Verrucomicrobium spinosum DSM 4136 = JCM 18804: one gene and its partner. The protein of the gene in region 1 interacts with the protein of each later gene in a pairwise test. Links are inferred from orthologs where the notes say so. Each region holds a gene or a part of one and is shown on either strand. Other genes may lie near its edges. The genes, in order: VSP_RS18140 and rplK.

Evidence for each region.
Region 2: the proteins of VSP_RS18140 (region 1) and rplK interact in binary tests that used the Escherichia coli proteins (3 or more experiments, as listed by UniProt). The link is inferred for Verrucomicrobium spinosum DSM 4136 = JCM 18804 from one-to-one orthologs.

What each region holds. Positions count from the first base shown.
Region 1 is NZ_ABIZ01000001.1:4,476,787-4,483,474, forward strand. The notes cover bases 2,176-5,026. They hold VSP_RS18140 (50S ribosomal protein L11 methyltransferase), read right to left. Parts: upstream 4,100-5,026; coding sequence 3,251-4,099; downstream 2,176-3,250. Other genes in these bases: VSP_RS18135 (pyridoxal phosphate-dependent aminotransferase), read right to left, coding at 2,176-3,133; VSP_RS18145 (N-acetylmuramoyl-L-alanine amidase-like domain-containing protein), read right to left, coding at 4,165-5,026. Outside these bases: VSP_RS18120 (phosphopantothenoylcysteine decarboxylase domain-containing protein), read left to right, coding at 1-297; VSP_RS18125 (inositol monophosphatase family protein), read left to right, coding at 311-1,069; ispF (2-C-methyl-D-erythritol 2,4-cyclodiphosphate synthase), read left to right, coding at 1,132-1,611; more of VSP_RS18135, read right to left, coding at 1,967-2,175; more of VSP_RS18145, read right to left, coding at 5,027-5,139; VSP_RS18150 (inverse autotransporter beta domain-containing protein), read left to right, coding at 5,542-6,688. UniProt on the Escherichia coli protein: Methylates ribosomal protein L11.
Region 2 is NZ_ABIZ01000001.1:6,663,588-6,670,344, forward strand. Bases 646-3,565 are described here. They hold rplK (50S ribosomal protein L11), read right to left. Parts: upstream 2,359-3,565; coding sequence 1,933-2,358; downstream 646-1,932. Other genes in these bases: rplJ (50S ribosomal protein L10), read right to left, coding at 646-1,137; rplA (50S ribosomal protein L1), read right to left, coding at 1,159-1,863; nusG (transcription termination/antitermination protein NusG), read right to left, coding at 2,424-2,993; VSP_RS40585 (preprotein translocase subunit SecE), read right to left, coding at 3,047-3,259; tuf (elongation factor Tu), read right to left, coding at 3,508-3,565. Also shown: rplL (50S ribosomal protein L7/L12), read right to left, coding at 76-456; more of rplJ, read right to left, coding at 616-645; more of tuf, read right to left, coding at 3,566-4,692; VSP_RS27110 (Gfo/Idh/MocA family protein), read right to left, coding at 5,101-6,474; VSP_RS27115 (hypothetical protein), read right to left, coding at 6,587-6,757. UniProt on the Escherichia coli protein: Forms part of the ribosomal stalk which helps the ribosome interact with GTP-bound translation factors.

The DNA of each region.
Region 1 (6,688 bases):
CGCAATCCGGATGTGCTGGGATCCATGCGTGGAGCCTTCGGTTTCAAGGGCTATTTGGTAGGCTTTGCTGCTGAAACTCAGAACCTGGTCGCCAACGCCCAGGAAAAACTGAAACGCAAGGGGTGCGATCTGGTCATTGCCAATGACGTGAGCCGCAAGGACACGGGGTTTGACAGCGCGGAAAACGAAGTCATGCTTTGCCTCCCTTCGGGCGAAACGGAGCTAATTCCCAAACAGTCCAAGCAAACGCTGGCGCGCGAGATCATCCGAAGGGTCGTCGCGCTGGCTTCCCAGTAGTCCCCTTCCCTCCATGAGTTCGAGTTCCCTCCTGAGTGTCGCCCTTGAAGCCGCCCACGCCGCCGGCCAGCTACAACGCGAGAACCTGGGGTCCGACCTCGCCGTGAATGAGATGCTGCAGTACGACATCAAGCTCGATCTCGATGTGCGCTGCCAGACCCTGATCACGGACATCATCCTGAAGAACTTCCCCGACCATGCGGTACTTGGTGAGGAAGGGAACGCGGGCAATCCCGACGGCACCACCCAGTGGATCGTGGACCCCATCGATGGCACGGTGAATTTCTTCTACGGCATCCCGCACTTCTGCGTCTCCATCGGTGTGAAGGTGAATGGTGAACTGGTCGCCGGCGTCATTTACGATCCGAACCAGGACGAGACCTGGGCCGTGGAAAAGGGCTCCGCCCCCACGCTCAATGGCAAAACCATCCGCACCAGTTCCCGGACGAAAATCAGCGACGCCGTGGTGACCTGCGGTTTCTCCAAGAGCGAGGAGGCCATCCTCGCCAGCTTTGAGCGCTACAAGCGCATTTCCCTGGCGGTGAAAAAGACCCGCATGCTTGGCAGCGCAGCCTTGGCCCTGGCTTACATTGCCTGCGGTCGTCTGGACGCCTATGTGGAGGAGCAGATCAGCGAGTGGGACGTGGCCGCTGGCCGTCTCATCCTGGAAGGCGCAGGAGGCACATTTATCGAGCAGCCCAGCCGCACTCACGAGGGCAAGATGTTCATCGTCGCCACCAACGGCAAGATCGACATGAATCCGTACCTCTAAGGTGCAGGCTTAAGGCACTGATCCACTGAGTTACTGAATCACCGATTTACTGATTTACCGAAATGTCCACCCGTGTCGGCATAGGCTACGACGTCCACCAGTATGCAGAAGGCCGCGCCTTCATTCTCGGCGGTGTGGAGATCCCGCACCATCGGGGCTTGAAGGGCCACTCTGACGCCGACGTGCTAAGCCATGCTATTGCAGACGCAGTCCTGGGGGCCCTGGGTGAGCCGGACATTGGCTACTGGTTCCCGCCAACCGACGCCAGCATCGAAGGCATCAGCAGCCTCAAGATCCTGGAGAAAGTCGCCCAGATCGCAGCCGACAAGGGCATGAAGATTGTGAATGTGGACAGCACCGTGGTGGCCGAGGCTCCCAAGGTGAATCCCCATCGCCTGGCGATGAAAGAGAAGATCGCCGCCGCATTGGGGGTCACGCCAGATCTCGTCGGGGTGAAAGCCACGACCAACGAGCGCATGGGATTTGTGGGGCGTGAGGAAGGCGTGGCAGCCATGGCCGTGGCAAGCGTGGAGAAGGCGTAGGGAAGAGAGTAGGCCTAGAGGGTAGAGAAGCCACCGCCTCCGGGAGAAGACGCGTTCTTTGAACGCGCATTGAATCCGCGCCCGCATAAATGCGGAACTCCAACCCTCTCCGGTCCAACTACAGGGTTGGAGTACCGCATTGATGCGGCTCAGGACGCGGTTCCCCTGACGCGACAATCCCGGCCACACCGTCCATCAGCAAACACACACCACCTCCTCCGCTCTCACGCGGGGCCGGAGTCCCCGCCTCCTTTAACTCTACGGCGCTCCATCCATTCCAACAAAAAACGCGCCCCGTGTCACAGGGCGCGTTCTCTGCAAATCAATCTAAAATCCTCGAACCCAACCAGCTGTCTTAGTGCTGGTTGCAGAACTCTTCGAAGCGGTCCATACCGGCGTTGATCACGTCGAGGCTGGTCGCGTAGCTGAAGCGGATCGTGTAGTCTTCACCGAAAGCAATGCCAGGAACGGCGGCAACCTTCTGCTTGCTGAGCAGTTTCTCGGCAAAGTTCACGGACTTGATGCCGATGGGCTCGATGTTCACCAAGAAGTAAAAAGCTCCCCAAGGCTCGACCACGCGGATGTTCTTGATCCCCTGAAGGCGGCCCAACATGAATTCACGACGCACATTGAACTCTTCACGCATGTCCGCCACGATCTGCTGGTCTCCGTTGAGGGCGGCAATCGCGCCGTATTGGGCAAAGGTCGTGGGGTTCGAGGTCGTGTGGCTCTGGATGGTGTCGATCGCGTCGGCAATGGCCTTCGGAGCGGCGGTGTAACCAAGGCGCCAGCCAGTCATGGCATAGGCTTTGGAGAAGCCGTTGACGGTGATCGTCAGGTCCGAAACTTCCTTGCCCAAAGAGGCGATGCTGATGTGCTTGTTGTCACCATAAACGAGCTTCTCATAAATCTCGTCGGAGAGGATCACGATGTCTTCGCCCACGGCGATTTCAGCGATCTTCTCAAGCTCGTCTTTGGAGTACACAGACCCGGTCGGATTGCCAGGGCTGTTGAGGATGATCATCTTCGTGAGAGGAGACATCGCCTCTTCGAACTGCTCGGGAGTGATTTTCCAACCGTCTTCGGCCTTGGTCTCGACGATGACCGGCACGGCACCCACGAGGCGCACCATTTCAGGATAGCTGGTCCAGTAGGGAGCCGGGATAATGACTTCATCTCCCGGATTGCACACTGCCAGGATCGCGTTGTAACAGGAGTGCTTGGCACCACAGTTCACGCTGATCTGAGAGGGCGAATACTTGAGTCCGTTGTCCATCTCGAACTTGGCAGAAATCGCCTCACGCAGCTCGATCAGCCCGGAGCTCTCTGTATAACGGGTCTGGCCATCCTGGAGTGCCTTGATGGCCGCCTCCGTGATGTGGGCCGGGGTATTGAAGTCAGGCTCCCCCGCGCCAAAGCTCAAAACGTCCACGCCCTGTTTCTTCAGCGCTTTGGCCTGGCTGGTAATGGAAAGCGTCAGAGAAGGAGCCAGTTCAGATACGTTTTTGGAGATGAAGTCCATTTGGGCGTGCTGTTTAAAAATTGGAGGGAGGGGTACAAAGGAGAGGCAGGCGGCTTTGTCAACCACCGTAAAGCAATGATGAGGTCATCTGTGAAGGCAATTTTGGGTGAAACCGCCTCACTTCCTCCCCGCCAGACGACCCCGTGCGGTGACCCATTTTCCACGGATGACCACCTCCTCGAAGACCAGCCCCGCCTTCTCTCCCAGCTTGAGGCAGTCGTCCGCCTGGGTCCTGAGGATGCCGCTGACAAAAACGATGCTGTGCTTGGACATGGACTTCACTATTTTGGGGAACACGTCCTCCAGGATGTCGTAGAAGAGATTCGCTGCCACGCAGTCCCAGCGACGGGAGGGTTTCCACTTCAATACATCGGCCTCTTCAATCACGACATTTTGGGTCCGATTGCGCACCAGATTTTCCTGCGCCACGCGCACGGCTTTGTCGTCAAAGTCGCAACCCCAGGCCTCACTGGCACCGAGCTTCTCGGCGGCGATGGCGAGCACACCGCTACCGGTGCCAAGATCCAACATCGTCCAGGGCTGACCTTCCTTGCTCTTCGCATAGTCCACCAGCATGCGCAACACGGTGGCCGTGGTAGCGTGGTGGCCGGTGCCAAACGCCATGTCCGCAGGAATGCTGATCACTTGAAGCTTGGGATGGGCCTTCTCGATCTCCTTGAGCTTGGTCTTGGCCTTCTCCGCCACCACCAGCAGACGTCCCCTCACTTTCACCGGCGGCGGTTGCTCCTGGCTCATCGCCGCCCAGTTCTGCGCCTTCAGTTCGCGCACGCTGCCGCCGAACTGCTTCGAGATGGCCTCTGCCTCTTTCTTCTTCTCGCAATAGACTTCAATGCGGATGGTGCTGCGGCCCGCGATCCGCGTGATGACAGCACGGGGCTCCCCGGCGAAACGTTCCTCCCAGGCATCTGCCCACTTTTCTGATGACAACTTAGACCACACAAACATGGCGGGATGCTAGAGGCAATCCTTCCTTCCGTCACCTATTCTTATCGGGGGCAGGCGGCCCCTCGCTACACAGGCCTGAAGACGATCAGCCCCATATTGTCCGATTTTTCGCCCAGGTACGCGGAAATTCTCGTATCCACAATGCAGCAGCGTCCTTTGTCGTAGTTGGAGGTGGCGTGCATGAAACGGCAGGTGTTGCCATGGCGAACGGCCAGCCCCACATGGGAGGTGTAGCCCGTGTCGTCCTTGGAGGCGATCGCCAGCACATCACCGTCCTGGAGCCGGGACTCGATGCCCGCGACACGATTTTTTGGAATGTAGCTCACAGGAAGCCGGGACACCCTGCCTTCCACATTGGCAATGCCACTGCGCAACGAGGGGTTGTTACGAAGATAGCGATAGTTCCGCCACGCAATCTGCATCTCCCGCACGTTCCTCCGCACCGGCACTCCACCAAGAGACCGAGTCACATTGGTGCCCAGTCCGCGCCGTTGGTTGTCGGCAAACACCTCTTCCAAATGGTGCATGCGACTGAGGTAGGAGCCATCGCACAGACCGTTTCGATAGCGCTCCATTTCTACCATCCGGAGCAACTCGACGGGCGACCACGGCCCAGGGTGGGTGCCAATCACGCGGGCAAAGGCGAGCGACACCTCATAGAAGGTCCAGCAGTCCAACGCGTACAAATTCACCGACGGCGCCTCAACGCGGTCGTCAATCTCCAGGGTGTAGTTGCCGTATCGTGTTCCGGCAAGCGCCCGGCCCACAGTCGCCGTTCGACGGGCGAGGGGCAACGCAGCCCAGTTTTCACTCTGGGCACGGGCTGTGAGCGCATAGAACTTGTCCTCGCCTTTGAAGACCGTGTTCCACGGCAGCCTGCCATGGTACACGGGCACAGGTTGAGGTGCCGGGACGCCGGGTGGAACGGACGTCACCGGAATGATGGGCGGCGGCGGCGGAGTGGAGCACTGTGAGAGCAGCAGTGCGGAGAAGTTGGCAGCAACAAGGGTGCAGAAATCGCGGCGGTCAAAAGAGGACATCTTGAATGGCTGACACGGGTTGAGAGGGCCGGTGAATACAAGCTCGGGAGAAAAAACTGGATATGAGCCCCAGGAATACCTGAGGTCCACAGGTGGACAGTCCGCAAGCGCTTCTGCTCAAACTCCAGCATGGAAGGCCTGCCGCTCCACATGCTGGAAAGCTGACACAAGTCAGATCAGCCCCTCTCCCAAGCCTCATAGCAAAAACCTTGCCACGCAAGCCACCCCCTTTGAAGTATGAAATAACTTGAAACGCATTTGACACTATTTGCGATTGCCAACAAATATCCCAACCCCGGGCAACACGTGCAAAAACTGCCAGTCACAATGCCCACCAGCTCAACACTCCCTGCCCCCATGCCACTCCCTGATCCCTCCGGTCCAGCACCTGCGCGAATGCCCATGAAACCGCAATTCACCACTCCCTTGCTGCTCAAGAGCCTGGTCGGCGCAGTGCTCGCCCTCAGTCTATCCGGTACCGGCATTCAAGCTGGCCCACCAGATGCCAAGGGCGCTGCGACCATCGAGCCATCAGGTCACCCGATGTACCTGGGCACCGTGACCGCGGGATTGAAGACCAGCGATGCCTACACCGACGGGCACTTTTCCATCGTCGCACCGCTCTACAGCACCCTGGGGGCAGACGCCACCCTGGAAGGCAGCGTGTTGTTTATCGAACCTTATGTCTCCTACGGTGAGGGCGGGGAGATCGCCTCATCCCTGGGCTTGGGGTTCCGGCATCTCTTTGGCTCCCAACCTCTCACGGCACTCTCTGCAAACAACACTGCCCAAGCCGGCTTCCTTGATGAAGGGGTCTTTGTGGGTTCAAGCGTGTTTGTGGACATGCTGGACACAGAGGCCAACAATCAATTTTGGCAACTGGGCGTCGGCATTGAGGCTGGCACGCGTTATGTGGAAGTTCGCGGCAACTATTATATTCCTCTCTCCGACAAGCAACTCGCAGAAGAGACTCGCACTCGCGAGACTATTCGCAACTCCAGGAGTCGCAGCACTTCCTATCTGACTGGTGTAAGCGATCCTTACGCCACGGGCAATACGATCGCCCAAGATGCGGCGTTTACCACCCGTACCACCACCACCACCTATACCACGACCATCGAGCGCCTCTTCCGCCGCTATGAAGAGGGCATGGAAGGCTGGGATGCTGAAGTGGCCGTGTTGGTACCGGGCCTGGACCGCTACCTTGATGTCCGCGTGATCGGCGGCTACTACAGCTTTGACAACCAGCCCTTTGGCCCCCAGCAGGGCGGCACTGGCAATGTGGAAGGCTGGAAGGCCGGCCTGGAGCTACGCCCGGTACCAGCCGTCATCCTGACCGGCACCTGGTACGAGGACGCCCGGCTCACCGGCAGTGACTGGACAGTAGGCGTGCAGCTCCAGATTCCGTTCGAAGCGGGCGACCTTGGAGATGGAAAGAACTTCCTCTCCCGAGTCGGAGATGCATTTAAACCACGCCGTCGCCACCTGGCCGAACGGATGGCTGAGCCCGTCCGCCGCCAGAACGCCGCTGTCAAGCTGGCCAGCACCG
Region 2 (6,757 bases), 2.2 Mb from region 1 along the record:
ATTGAGGAAACGCTGGTTTTTTGAAAAAGTTCCGCCGCCCCCACTGGAGCGGCGAAACCTGCAAAAGAAACAAACTTACTTGATCTCGACCTTGGCACCGGCGGCCTCGATCTTCTTCTTGATCTCTTCGGCTTCTTCCTTGCTGACACCCTGCTTGAGAGGCTGGGGAGCCTTTTCCACAAGGGCTTTCGCTTCGGCGAGGCCAAGGCCGGCCACAACGGCACGGACTTCTTTGATGACGCCGATCTTGTTCGTGCCACCTTCGGTAAGGATGACGTCGAACTCGGTCTTCTCAACTGCGGCTGCGGCTGCAGGAGCAGCACCGCCAGCGGCGGCCACGGCGACAGGAGCGGCGGCGCTCACGCCCCACTTGTCCTCAAGGGTTTTCACAAGTTCAGCAACTTCCAGGACGGTAAGGCCGCTGAGTTCGTCAACGATTTTATTCAGGTCTGCCATAGTAGTATTTCGGTATCGCCGTCCTCTGAAGCTTCAGAGGTTTTGAGCCTGACAGCCGCCAGACCGGCAAGGAACCATTGGATTTTAGGTATTCAGGTGGAGTCGCCTCCACCATCGAGTCAAATTGTAAAAAGGGTTGCCGGGGCAACCCACGGAAAATTAAGCGGCTTGTTCTTGTTCGCCCTTGGCCTTGAGCACGCGAGCCAGGGAGGCGGCGGGCTCGTTGAGCAGGCGGACCAGCTTGGAAGCCGGGGCTTGCAGAACGCCAAGCAAGGTTGCAAGAAGCACTTCGCGGGAAGGAAGGTCCGCCAGGACCTGGATGCCGGAAGCATCAAGGTACTTGCCGTCCAAAACGCCGGCTTTCACCTGGGGCTTCTGGAACTCGGTCGCGAAGGTCTTCATGACCTTGGCGGCAGCGCACACGTCTTTCTCACCGGTGACCACAGCGGACTGGCCCGTCAGGACATCACCGATTTCCACGGGATACCCAGCGCGTTCAGCGGCCTTCTTCACCAGCGTGTTCTTATACACGTGCATCTCAGCGCCTGCAGCGCGGAGGCGCTTGCGAAGCTCTTCGAACTTGTCCACTTTCAGCCCGGTGTAGTCCACCACGAACATGAACGGGGAGGCGTTGACCTTTTCCAGAAGGTGCTCAATGAGGATCGTCTTTTCAGCTTTCATCGTCGTTGTTCTCCTTCAGATTTAGGCGGCAGATTTCACGTACTTGCCCAGATCAAGCTTGAGCGCAGGAGACATGGTCGCGCTGAAGGTGATGCTCTGGATGAACTTGCCCTTGGCAGAGGCGGGACGGGCACGAACCACGGCGTCAATCAGAGCCTGGGCGTTTTCCACGATGGCTTTGGGCTCGAAGCTGACTTTACCCACGCCAGCGGAGATGTTGCCATTCTTGTCGAGCTTGAAGTCAGCACGACCAGCCTTGACGGCCTTCACCGCACCGGCGGTGTCATCGGTCACGGTGCCCGTCTTGGGGTTGGGCATCAAACCACGAGGACCAAGTTGTTTACCAAGCTTGCGGACTTCGGTCATGGCGGCGGGAGTAGCGATGGCCACATCGAAACCCGTAAAACCAGCCTTGACCTGGGCGATGAGATCCTCAAAGCCGACAAATTCTGCACCGGCGGCCTTGGCGGCGTCAGCGGAGTCGCCCACGGCGAACACTGCGACTTTCACGCTCTTGCCAGAACCGTTCGGAAGGGGGCAGGTACCACGGACCATCTGATCGCTCTTGCGAGGATCCACACCCAGACGGAAGGAAAGGGAAACCGTCTCGGAGAATTTGGTGGAGGGGAGCTTTTTCACGAGCTCTGCCGCTTCTTCCAGTGAGAAGAATTTGTTAGCCGGAACGAGTTCCGCCGCTTTTTTGTAACGCTTGCTTCTTTGTTTCATGGTCTTGTGCAGTCCGAGCGAGCCTGAGTCTTAAGCAGGCTCTCCTGCCATGGTTTGAGTTTTGGAGATTTAACCGACAACTTCGATCCCCATCTGACGGGCGGTACCAGCCATGATGCGGGCAGCGGCGTCGAGGTCCTGGGTGTTGAGGTCAGCCAGCTTCAGCTTGGCAACTTCTTTGAGTTGAGCCTGGGTGAGCTTGGCAACCTTCTTTTTGTTGGGCTCACTGGAACCAGAAGCCAGATTGGCAGCCTTCTTGAGAAGGATGGATGCCGGGGGCTGCTTGGTGATGAAGGTGAAGCTCTTGTCCTTGTAAACGGAAATGACGGTCGGCAGGATGTCGCCAGCCATCTTCTGGGTGGCGGCGTTGAACTCCTTGCAGAACGCCATGATGTTCACACCGGCTTGACCCAGGGCAGGACCGATGGGCGGCGCGGGGTTGGCAGCTCCAGCTTTAATCTGGAGCTTGATCATTTTAACGACTTCTTTGGCCATCGCTTGTTCTTGTTACTACGGTTTGAGTTGAAAGGGGGGGGAGGAGCTTGCCTGAATCAGAAAAATCAGGCCTTCTCAACCTGCCAGTATTCCAGATCCACCGGAGTGGAGCGGCCGAAGATGTTCACGGAGACGCGCAGCAGGCCCTTCTCCGGATCGATTTCTTCGATGATGCCAGTCTGGCTCTCGAAGGGACCGTCCGCCACGCGGACCGTGTCTCCCACGGAGAACATAAACTTCGGCTTCACGCCTTCCTCACGCTCACGCACCTGGGCGAGCAGGACTTCGACCTCTTTCGGACGAAGGGGAATCGGGTGATCCTTGGTGCCGGCAAAGTTCAAGAAACCGTCGGTTTCTTTGACGAAGTGCCAGGTCTGCACCACGGGCTTGTTGTTCTCATCCAGCAGCCACATATTGGCGAGGATGTAGCCCGGGAATACCTTGCGGGTGGATTCGCTGCGCTTGCCTTTTTTGACTTCAGAGACGCGCTCAGTGGGAACCACCACTTCGAAGACGAATTCCCCCATCTCCTCAGACTGGATGCGGCGCTCCATATTTTCACGCACGCGCTGCTCGAGCCCGGCGCGGACGTGAAGGACATACCACTGGTCGTGAGGTGCGGGGATCGCTGGCATGATGGAAAAGTAAAAGGGAAGCCGGACGAGACTAAACGGACAGGACTGGCAGATCAGAGGATCGTCGCCGCCTTGAAGAACATGCGCATCACGAAGTCAAAAGCGCCCGTGAAGCCAGCAAAGATCAACATGGCAACAAAGACCACCGTCGTGGCATCGGTCAGCTCCTTGTAACGGGCGAAGCCCTTTTCCTTGGGGTCCCATGGCCATGTGGCCTTTTTCATTTCGCCCCAGACTTCGGAAAGATAGCGTGACACTCGGCTCATGTTGTTCGTCAGGCAAAAAAGACTGTCAGGTAAGATGGCACGCCAGGTAGGACTTGAACCCACAACCAATGGTTTTGGAGACCACTACTCTACCAATTGAGCTACTGGCGTGTTTATCTTGACGAACAGTCTTTGTATTACAGCACAATTTTGAAACTGCAAGTGTTGTGATGCCTTTTGGCGACAATGCCGCCGTGAGACTTTTGCAAGCCTCGCGGCGGCTGCCACCCAAACGGCAATCAACAAAATCAGTCGAGAATGTCAGCCACACGACCGGCACCCACGGTACGACCACCTTCGCGGATAGCGAAGCGCATCGTCTTTTCCATGGCGATCGGGGTGATCAGCTCGATTTCGACGGACACGTTGTCACCAGGCATCACCATCTCTACGCCATCGGGGAGTTTGACCATGCCGGTCACATCGGTCGTACGGAAGTAGAACTGAGGACGGTAGTTGGTGAAGAAGGGCGTGTGACGGCCACCTTCGTCCTTGGAAAGCACGTAAACTTCAGCCTTGAACTTGCGGTGGGGCTTCACGGAGCCGGGCTTCGCGATCACCTGGCCGCGCTCGACATCCGTTTTCTTCACACCGCGAAGAAGGAGACCGACGTTGTCACCGGCGCGACCTTCGTCGAGCAGCTTGCGGAACATTTCAATGTCCGTGACAGTGGTCTTGACGGTGTCCTTGATGCCGACGATTTCGACTTCACTCATCTTCTTGATGATGCCACGCTCAACACGGCCGGTCACCACGGTTCCACGACCTTCGATCGCGAACACGTCTTCCACAGGCATGAGGAAGTCCTGGTCGATCGGGCGCTCGGGAAGCGGGATGTAGCTATCCACAGCGTCCATGAGCTTGTAGATGTTGGCCTTCTGCTCGGCGTCACCTTCAAGAGCCTTGAGGGCGGAACCCTTGACGATCGGAATGTCGTCGCCGGGGAAGTTGTACTTGCTGAGGAGGTCGCGAACTTCCATCTCGACGAGGTCAAGGAGTTCTGCGTCGTCCACCATGTCCACTTTGTTCATGAACACGACAACAGCGGGAACACCCACCTGACGGGCGAGAAGGATGTGCTCACGGGTCTGAGGCATCGGGCCGTCAGCGGAGGAAACCACGAGGATGGCGCCGTCCATCTGAGCAGCACCAGTGATCATGTTCTTCACATAGTCAGCGTGCCCAGGGCAGTCCACGTGGGCATAGTGACGCTTGTCGGTTTCGTATTCGACGTGAGCGGTGTTGATCGTGATGCCGCGCTCTTTCTCTTCAGGAGCCGCGTCAATTTCATCATACTTCTTCGCCTGCGCATACCCCTTCTCCGACAGCGTGGTCGTGATCGCAGCGGTCAGCGTCGTTTTGCCATGGTCAACGTGGCCGATGGTGCCAATGTTGACGTGGGGCTTGTTCCTCTGGAATGCTTCTTTAGCCATGGGTTTGGGTGTTGTAGTATGCGCGTTTGGTTTGGGGAACTGAAAGTCAAATCCGAGGGTCGATGGAGCTCGTGGCGGGGATTGAACCCGCGACCTCGTCCTTACCAAGGACGTGCTCTACCACTGAGCTACACGAGCGCACCATTAACCGGGGATGTGCCACTTTTGAGGGAGACCAGGATGCCTGCCTTGCGTCTTCACGCAGAGGAATTCATCACTCGCCGACCCGAAAAAAGTGGATCGCAAGTTAGTTGATCGAGCCGCTCTGTCAAAAAAATTTGGAATTATTTTTGCCGATTTTGCGCTTTTCTGGTGTTTGCGGCGTCACGTGCCCTCAATTCGTTCAAGTTGAGGGTGTTGGGCGACCATTCTACAAGAATGGTCGCCAGCACTTAGATGGTCTCTCGATCAAACGGAGGTCACTTCGAAGCCTTTGCGGTAGGTTTTGCTCAACAAGGCCTCGGCAGCCGGTTTTCCGGCGATCTTCATTGTCGCAGTGTCCCAATCCAGGGTCTCACCCGGGAAACGGGCCGCCACGTTGCCAAGCTGCACCGCTTCGGCGAGTGGGCCAGCGTAGTGGAACCCTCCGTCGGTTTTGGTGCCTTCAAAAATGTGATTGATCCAGACATGCCAGTGTGGCGTGCCCGTGACGTCCCTGGGATACGCGAAGCCTTGAAACTTTTCGAGGGGATACAGCCGGGGGCCCGCCACATGCGGGATGATCGCATTCCCCTGTTCTCCGATCACCAGGGAGCCCGCCTTGGGCAGATTGAATGTCTCCGGCATCTGGGCGAGTTCCTTGGGCGGCTGCAGCTTGCCATCGTACCAGATGATCTCGACGGTGTTCCCCGCCGTGAACTGGGTGCCAGGGAACACGTAGTGCACCCGCTCCGGCCCAGGCCAGATCTCACCATTGATGCCCTCGTGCTCCGCGCGGACAGACACCGGAGCCGTGAGCTCCAGGGCGGTGAACAGCGGATCGAAGATGTGGCAGCCAAAGTCCCCCAGCGCCCCGGAACCAAATGCCTGCCAGTCGCGCCACACAAACGGGTGGTAGGCATCCGCCACATACGGACGCTCGGGAGCGGCCCCCAACCAGAGGTTCCAATCCACATTGGGCGGAGGGGCAGTTTCCTTTTCCTTCGCGGGGCGATCAAGGTAGTCAGTGCGCTCGCGGCCGTCCACCCCTACCCAGCTGTGAATCTCCTTCACCTTGCCGATCGCCCCTTCGCGCAGCAGGCGTACAGCCAGCCGATACTCCAGGTTGGAGTGAATCTGGTTTCCCATCTGGGTCACCACCCCGGTCTTCTCCGCCCAGAGGCGCATCTGGCGGCACTCCCACACCGTGTGCGCGAGCGGTTTCTGGCAGTACACATGTTTCCCACGCTTCATCGCCTCGATTGAAGCCCGTGCGTGCGCATGATCCGGCGTGGAGACGGAGACGGCATCCACCTTGTCCCCCAGCTGCTCCAGCATCTGCATGTAGTCCACGTAGTGAGGCACGCCGGGGTACTCCTTGTCCGCCTTTTCAAAACGGTTGCTATCAATGTCGCAGAAGGCCACCAGCTTGGCCTTGGGATGGTTGCCGATGTTCTTGAGATCGGCGAAGCCCATGCCATCCACACCGATGTTGGCCACCTGCAACATGGAGTTGAGCGGCTTGGAATAGGATCCGCTAGGGAGGATGAAGGGGGCCGCGACGGCGCTCGCAGCAGTTTGCAAGAAGCGGCGGCGGGAGTTGAGCGATTTCGGCCGGGAAGAGCTGGGAAGATCAATTGCCATGCCGCGACTACACGCGGAACAGCCAGGGTGTTTCAGCGCGGGGCCAAGACTATCACATTCGGTGACTTCCTGCATAGGCAGAGGCAGATCCCGCGCCTCTGGCCGCCTCAAGCTAGTCCTGCACTCGAAGGGATCCTCCAATCATCTTGAAAAGAGCCTGGTGCTTCCTGATCCGATCTTCCCCCACCGTTCCCTCCTCCGGCCCAAAAGTGTTGATCTGAAAGTTGATCATGTACCTGCCCCGGAACACGCGGATGACTTGCGCCGCACGCAAAGCTCTCTC